2 regions of the Geodermatophilus sp. SYSU D01186 genome follow, and region 2 is predicted to be linked to the other one. Evidence: predicted binding sites of a transcription regulator. Region 2 holds the regulator's gene; the other holds the start of a gene.

Region 1 (3,517 bases), on a different contig from region 2:
GCGCCGACGAGGTGGTGGCCTACCTCGCTGCGCAGCACCGTCCCGGCGAGCCGGTCGTGGCGGCCGACCAGCGGTCGGCGACCGGGCTGGACCACTACGTCCGGACGACCGCGCCGCAACTGCGGGCCGACGTGGTCCTGCCCCCGGACGACGCACCGGACTCGGCCGACCGGGTGTGGTTGGTGCGCCGGATCATCGACGGCGCCCCGGTGCCCACCGACGACGACGAGATCCTCGCGTCCGCCGGGCTCCGGATGACCGACGAACGGTCCTTCCCCGCCGGCAAGACCGACCTCGTCGTGCAGCTCTGGGAGCGCTGAGCCGGACGCGCGGTGGGGCACACCGGTTCGCGCTGTCCGCGTCGGCGGTGTCATGCGGCGGTGAGCAGTGGTGGGCCGATCACGATCTCGGTGCCGTCGGGTCGCCAGGTGCGCCAGCGGCCGTCGGGTTGTCGCTGAACGCGGAAGCCGTGGTGGACCTTGGTGTGGTGCCGCTCGCACAGCAACGCGGAGTTCTGTAGTGACGTCTCGCCGCCGTTGATCCACTCCCGCAGGTGGTGCACGTCGCACCAGAAGGTGGGCGCCTGGCAGCCGGTGAACACACATCCCCGGTCGCGGGCCTCCACCGCCTTGCGCAGGTGCGGGGGCACGACGCGTTTGTCGCGGCCGAGGTCCAGCGGGGTGCCGTCGGGGGTCATCACGATCCGGGAGACGGCCGCGTCGCAGGCCAGCCACCGGGCGCGGGCGGCGGAGATCGCGGCCCCGAAGCCGGTCTCCCCGGCGCCGGGGGCGGCCTTCGGGTCGATCAGGTCGGCCAGGTCGATGCGCACCATCACCTGCGGCTTGACCGTGCGCAGCACCGGCAGCCCACCGGCGGCCAACTGCAGGTCGCACAGCTGCACCAGCGCATCGCCCAGCTGCTGGGCGCGGGTGCGGGTGTCCCCGGCGCCGCGGCCGGCCTGCACCAGGGCCTCCAGGGCGGTGCAGAACCTCTCCCCGCCGACGGCGTCCAGCTCGACCCGGGCGGTGAGGCCGCCGTCGGCGTGCCGGGCGAGCCACACCGCCCGGGTCTCGGTGGGATCGGGCTCGGCCCCGTCGGGCTCCAGCCGGGCCAGGTAGTGCGCCACGGCCAGGGTCAGCTTCTGGTACGGCAGATCCTTGGCCACGGAGGTCAGGGCGATATCGACCTCGGCGAGGTCCACGCCCTGTTTCTCGGCGGCGGCCCGTCGCTCCGCGCTCACGACAGGTGCGATCACGGCGACCTGCTCGGCCGTGACATCTCCGGCGGCGCAGGCCTCCGCGAGCGCCGGCAGCTGCGCCAGCGCCCGCCCGCCGCGCACCACCCGCGCCGCGGCCGTGCCGGACAACCGGGCGTGCCCGCGCAACCACGACTGCATGCTCTTGAGCCCGTCGTGCTCGGCGGCCTGGCGGGCGTCGGCGGTGCGCACGGTGCGGGCCAGCTCGGCGTCCAGGCGGTTGCGGGACGCAACGAGCGCGGCGGTGCGGTCCAGCAGCTCCCCGTCAGACAGTGCGTGGAGGTCGTCGCCGGCGAGGGCGTCCAGCACCGACGACAAGCCGTCCACGACACCTCCCGCCGCCTTCGATCACGTGTTCGAAGTCTATCCCGGCGAGAAGGCGCAGACCACCCGAATCCCCAGCTCAGAGCCATGTCCACAGATCACGAAGGCGTCTTGCGGAGGCTACGGAGATGCCCTCCACGTCGCCGCGCCAGGAGGCCCTCGCGGGCGCGGCACTGGGGTCGCGTCACCACCGTCGCGGCGCGCGGCTGTGCCGCCCGGCCACCGCAGCCGCCGAGCGAAGCCTCTCGAGCAGGTCAGCGGCGTTGCCGCAGGGCCCACACCAGGGAGCGGGCCGACTGTGCGAGGCGGTCCCGGCTGCTCCAGGCGGAGCGGCCCTCCGGCCGCCGGTCCCGCGCCACGGGCACGCTCGTGACCGGCCGGCGGGTGGCGCCGACGGCCAGCACGACGCTCGGCGCACCGCCGCCGAGCACGGCCGCCACGACCGCCTCCCGCACCTCCGGACCCATGGCGAGGAAGGCGCCGGCGTCCGGCGGCAGCCCGGTGAGCCGGGCGGCCAGCCGGCGGTGCACCGTCCCGCTCAGCCGGCGGGCCGCCGACTCGTAGGCGCCGCGGCGTCCGGCGAAGACGGCGTCGACGTCGCCGAGGGCGAGCCGGTCCAGCAGTACCGGCACCGCCTCCGGAGGGTCCTGCAGGTCGGCGTCGAGGCACACCCAGACGTCGGCGTCGGGCTCGGCCGCGAGGCCGTGGGCCAGCGCGGCGTGCTGGCCGCCGTTGACGGTGAGCCCGGAGACCGCGACGCGGGGGTCGGCGGCGCTGAGCGCCGAGGCGACCCGCACGCTGTCGTCGGGCGAGGCGTCGATGACCAGCCGCAGCCGCCAGTCCCGGCCGGCCAGCGCGGCGGCCACCCGCTGCGCGAGCGGGGCCAGCGTCGCCTCGTTGCGGTACACGGGGACGACGACGGCGACGCGCGGCCCGCTCATCCCCCGGCAGCCCACGTCAGCGCCAGGCCCTCGGCCAGGTCCACGGTCGGCGTCCAGCCCAGCAGCGCCGCGGCGAGCGACGGGTCGCTGACCCAGCAGTCGGTGTCCCAGTCCCGCCCCGGGTGCGCACCCGGCGCTGTGGCGATCGGCCGGCCGGTGACCCGCGCGGCGACCGCGACGAGCTCCTCGGTGGCGGTCTGCACGCCGGTGCCGATGTTGAGCACCTGCCCCGGCGGCAGGTCGTCGGCGAGCGCGGCGCGCAGGCAGGCGTCGACGACGTCGCCGACCCACACCCAGTCCCGCCGGCTGACCCGTGCCGGCAGCGGGACGACGGCGCCGCTGCGGGCCGCCGCCAGCACCACGGGGACCAGCCGCGTCGGGTGGTCCCCGGGGCCGTACACCTGGAACGCCCGCAGCACCGCCGTCCGCACCCCGCGCTCGGCGCCGGCGGCCTGCAGCAGCAGCGAGCCGGCGGCCTTGGTGGCGCCGAAGAAGCCGCGGGGCCGCAGCGGGGCGTCCTCGGTCAGCGGCGCCGCGCCGGCGCCGTACTCGGTGGATGAGCCCAGCCGCACCACGGCGCGGCAGCGGTCCGGCAGGGAGTCGACCAGCCACGGGCTGGTGTTGACCGCAACCGTGGCCGCCCGCTCGGCGGCCGTCGCCTTCGCCCGGCCGGCGGCGAGGGAGAAGACGACGTCGGGGTCGGCGTCCCGCACCGCCGCTGCCGCGGCCAGCGGGTCGGCGAGGTCGGCCCGGGCCCGGGTCAGCGGGACGACGTCCCAGCCCTCGGACCGCAGCCGGACGACCAGGTGGCGGCCGACGAAGCCCCCGGCGCCGGTGACCAGCGCCCTCACGCCGGCTGCGCCTCCGGGACGCCGGTCACCGCGGCCACGAAGGCGGCCCGCCGTCCGGCGGCCTCCTCGGGGGTGGCGGCGCGCAGGTCGTCCAGCGCGGCGTGCAGCCGCGGCACCTCGACGAACGGGTCGCGGCCGGCCATGTC
Region 2 (3,517 bases):
AGACGCAGCGGGGACGACGGGCCCCGGCCGGGAGCCCACCGAAGCCGGCACCTGTGACTGGGGCAGGCGCAGCTCGGCCAGGTCGGTCCACGACTCGTGCACCACGCCGGCGACGGTGACGCGCACCCGGACCTCGCAGGCACCACCCGAGTCGTGCCGCCAGCCCAGGATCACCCCGGGCCTCCAGGCGCCGTCCACGTGGACCTCGACGCCCTGCGACTGCTCGGTGAAGACCGCTTCCCGGCGGACCGACATCCCTGACACGTCGACGACCGTAGGTCGCGCGACGACCACCGACCGTGAGCGACCGGGCGCGCAGGCTTGACGAACATGAGGCGCGCCTCTTGTCGCTCCCTGGCCCCGCGGCTCCGTCGCCGCAGGTCGGCGCCCGGTCCACCCCGGGCGCCGGGGCCCAGGGCCGCCCGGCGGAGCTGCTCACTCAGGGCAGTCGCAGGACCTGACCAGGGATGACCACGGCGCCGTCGAGGTCGTTCAGTTCCTCGATCGCGTCGACAACGGCGCGGACGTCCTGGTCGTCACCCGCGACGTCGGTGGCGATGGACCACACGGTCTGCCCCGACTGCACGACGACACTGCGCTCACCCGCGAGCCGGAGGTCGTTCGACCCCCCGCCCAGCAGGGGTGCGAGCCAGGATCCCAGGGCCAGCCCGACACCGAGCGCCAGGACCACCGACAGGCGGCGGGCCCGCCGGGTCAGTCGCAGACCGGTGCGCGCCGGCCGCTCCGCACGGCCACACCCACCCCGCACCGGACGACTCGACGGCGACGGGGTCACGCCCGTCGGCGCGGGTCGCGCCGGCCCCGGCACGCCCAGGCGGCCGGTACCCGCCGCGCGGGGCCGGACGCCCCCGGCCACGGCCGATCGCGCCGACCCGCTCGCCGGCCGAGCCGGTGCGGCTGGTCGCGCCGACCCGCTCGCCGGCCGAGCAGACGTGGCCGGTCGCGGGGACCCGGTCGCCGGCCGCGCCGTTCCGGCCCGCGACGGGGCCGGGGACACGACTGCCCGCCGCGGGGAGCCCGGCTCGCGGGGGGACGGGACTGCCCGCAGACGGGGCCGCCACGGCACCTGAACCGCGTCGTCGAACTCCAGCACCGCACGCTGCACGCCTGTCACGACCACTCCTCTCGCCGAGCCCCGGACCGTCGAACGCGTGTTCGATCCGAACGTCTGTTCGATGTCTACCGGATGGCTCCGACGAAAGCCACACCACCCCGCCCCCACTTCGAACACGTGTTTGATCGGGCGCGTCCGGCGCGCTACGGTCGGTCCGGAAGGACGAGACGCGCTGCATGGGCAGCCGGCGAGGAGGCGACGGTGGCGGAGAAGAGTGGGACGTCGGGGAGCCGCCGGAGGACGCCGGCCCCGCCGGCGACCACCGGGACGGCAGCCGTGCGCACGTTCCCCGACCGGGGCGAGGCCGGCGACGGCCTGACCCAGCGTCAGCGGCGCGTGCTCGAGGTCATCCGCGACTCCATCGAGCGCCGCGGCTACCCGCCCTCGGTGCGCGAGATCGGTGAGGCCGTCGGGCTCTCCTCCGCCTCCTCGGTCGCCCACCAGCTGACCGTGCTGCAGAAGAAGGGCTGGCTGCGCCGCGACCCGAACCGGCCCCGGGCTCTCGACGTCCGCCTGCCCGGTGACACCGCCGTGGAGGTCCCGCAGCCGGCCGCCGCCGGGTCCGACGAGACCCCGGCCCCGACGTACGTGCCGCTGGTCGGGCGGATCGCCGCCGGTGGCCCGGTCCTGGCCGAGCAGGCGGTGGAGGACGTGTTCCCCCTGCCCCGCGAACTGGTCGGCGAGGGCACACTGTTCATGCTCAAGGTCGCCGGTGACTCGATGGTGGAGGCGGCCATCTGTGACGGCGACTGGGTCGTCGTGCGCCAGCAGCCGACCGCCGAGAACGGCGAGATCGTCGCCGCGATGCTCGACGGCGAGGCGACGGTGAAGACCTACAAGCGCCGCGACGGGCACGTGTGGCTGCTGCCGCACAACCCGGCGTACGAGCCCATCCCCGGCGACGACGCCACCATCCTCGGCCGCGTCGTCACGGTGCTGCGCCGGGTGTGATCCCTCGGTCCGCCGGGGCCTGACGGTCCTGGCGGACCGGCCCACGGGAGCCGTGCCCCGTCCTCGCGCGCGGTCTGCCCGGCCGCAGTGGAGCGCCCCCGGATACGGCTCAGGTGCGGCGGCGCAGCTTCCCGCCCACCCACACGACAGCGGTGGCCACCAGGGCGGCGACCAGTGCGGCCGGCACCAGCGGGATGCCGCCGTCGGAGGCGGTCAGCAGGCCCGGCAGGGGGCCGCTCGACGACTCCGACGCCGTAGCCGGACCGCCGGCGGCCTGCTCGGCCGCGATCGGCACGACGGTCACGTCGCCGGGCACCCCCTCGCCCGCCACGAGGACCCCGCTGCCGTCCGCGGTGAAGCTGATCGCCTCCCCCTGGGGCGCGTCGGGCAGCGCCATCCGCACCGGCTCCCCCGCGAGGGCGCCGGCGACGTCGGAGCCCGACAGGGGCCACACGTAGGCGTCGGTGTACGTCCGCAGCGCCACGTGGCTCCCGTCGGCCGACACCGCTCCCCCGGTGACCATGAGCTGACCTGCGCGGCCGACCGGCCCACCGGTGGTCCCGGTGAGCGTGAACTCCACGCCGCCCACCTCGGTGAGCGCCACCGTCCCCGACTCGACCAGTGCGGTCACCGGGCGGTACACCTTGCTCGCGCCCAGCACCTCCTTGGAGACGAGGTAGGGCATGCCGTCGGGAGCCAGCAGGAGCGCCTCGACGTCCCGGGCTCCCTCGGGATAGCTGAGCCGGTAGACCGCGGTGCTGCCGTCGGGCCGCAACGCGAGCAGGGCCACGGTGTCGCGGGTGCCCTGGTTGTCGCCGGTGTCGGCCAGCCAGACCGTGCCGTCGGCGGCGAGGGCGAGGTCCTCGGGGTCGTAGGGGTCCACCGCCGCGCTGCGCACCGTGAGCACCCGGCAGGTGGCGTCCAGGACGTACACGTCGAGCTGGTCGCCGCCGTCGTTGATGGCGAGCATCCGGTCACCGACCACGACCAGGCCGGACAACTCCGGCAGTCGCGGGTCGGTGATCTGGCACTGCGTCGACGGGCCCGGCGCCGCGGCGTCCTCGGCGGACGCCGGCAGGGCGGTACCGAGGACGAGCGTCACCGCGAGGGCTGCCCCTGCTGCCAGACGTCGCCCTCCGGCACCGCTACACGGACGGCCGGCCAGCTCGGGCACCCACCCAGCGTGACAGCACGACTGCGTCCAGCCCGTGAACCACGCCCAACAGCAGGATGCCGACCGCCGCTCCCACGACGGCGTCGGTGACCCAGTGGAAGTCCAGCGAGACCATCGCCACCCCGGTCGCCACGGGACCGGCGACGCTGAGCAGCCGGAAGGTCCGCTGGACGGCGGGGGCGAGCCGGAACTCGACGGCCTGCCAGCGGGCCACACCCCACATGAGGACGGCGTTGGCGACGTGGCCGGAGGGATAG

Evidence for each region. Region 2 encodes LexA, which represses DNA repair genes until DNA is damaged. Its sites were predicted from a motif close to TCGAACANNTGTTCGA; they were not measured.
Region 1: the regulator LexA is predicted to act here: its motif matches at 1,600-1,615, upstream of ACI784_RS20065 (DUF222 domain-containing protein).

The regions. Positions count from the first base shown of each region.
Region 1 covers NZ_JBJGYW010000031.1:39,963-43,479, reverse strand. Annotated here, with positions in the region: gene ACI784_RS20070 (hypothetical protein) at 1-320, shown strand, start outside; gene ACI784_RS20065 (DUF222 domain-containing protein) at 371-1,582, opposite strand; gene ACI784_RS20060 (glycosyltransferase) at 1,834-2,520, opposite strand; gene ACI784_RS20055 (NAD-dependent epimerase/dehydratase family protein) at 2,517-3,371, opposite strand; gene ACI784_RS20050 (aldolase/citrate lyase family protein) at 3,368-3,517, opposite strand, start outside.
Region 2 covers NZ_JBJGYW010000018.1:50,093-53,609, reverse strand. Annotated here, with positions in the region: gene ACI784_RS14625 (hypothetical protein) at 1-264, opposite strand, end outside; gene ACI784_RS14620 (LysM peptidoglycan-binding domain-containing protein) at 440-586, opposite strand; gene lexA (transcriptional repressor LexA) at 1,337-2,086, shown strand; gene ACI784_RS14610 (hypothetical protein) at 2,196-3,188, opposite strand; gene ACI784_RS14605 (phosphatase PAP2 family protein) at 3,232-3,517, opposite strand, start outside.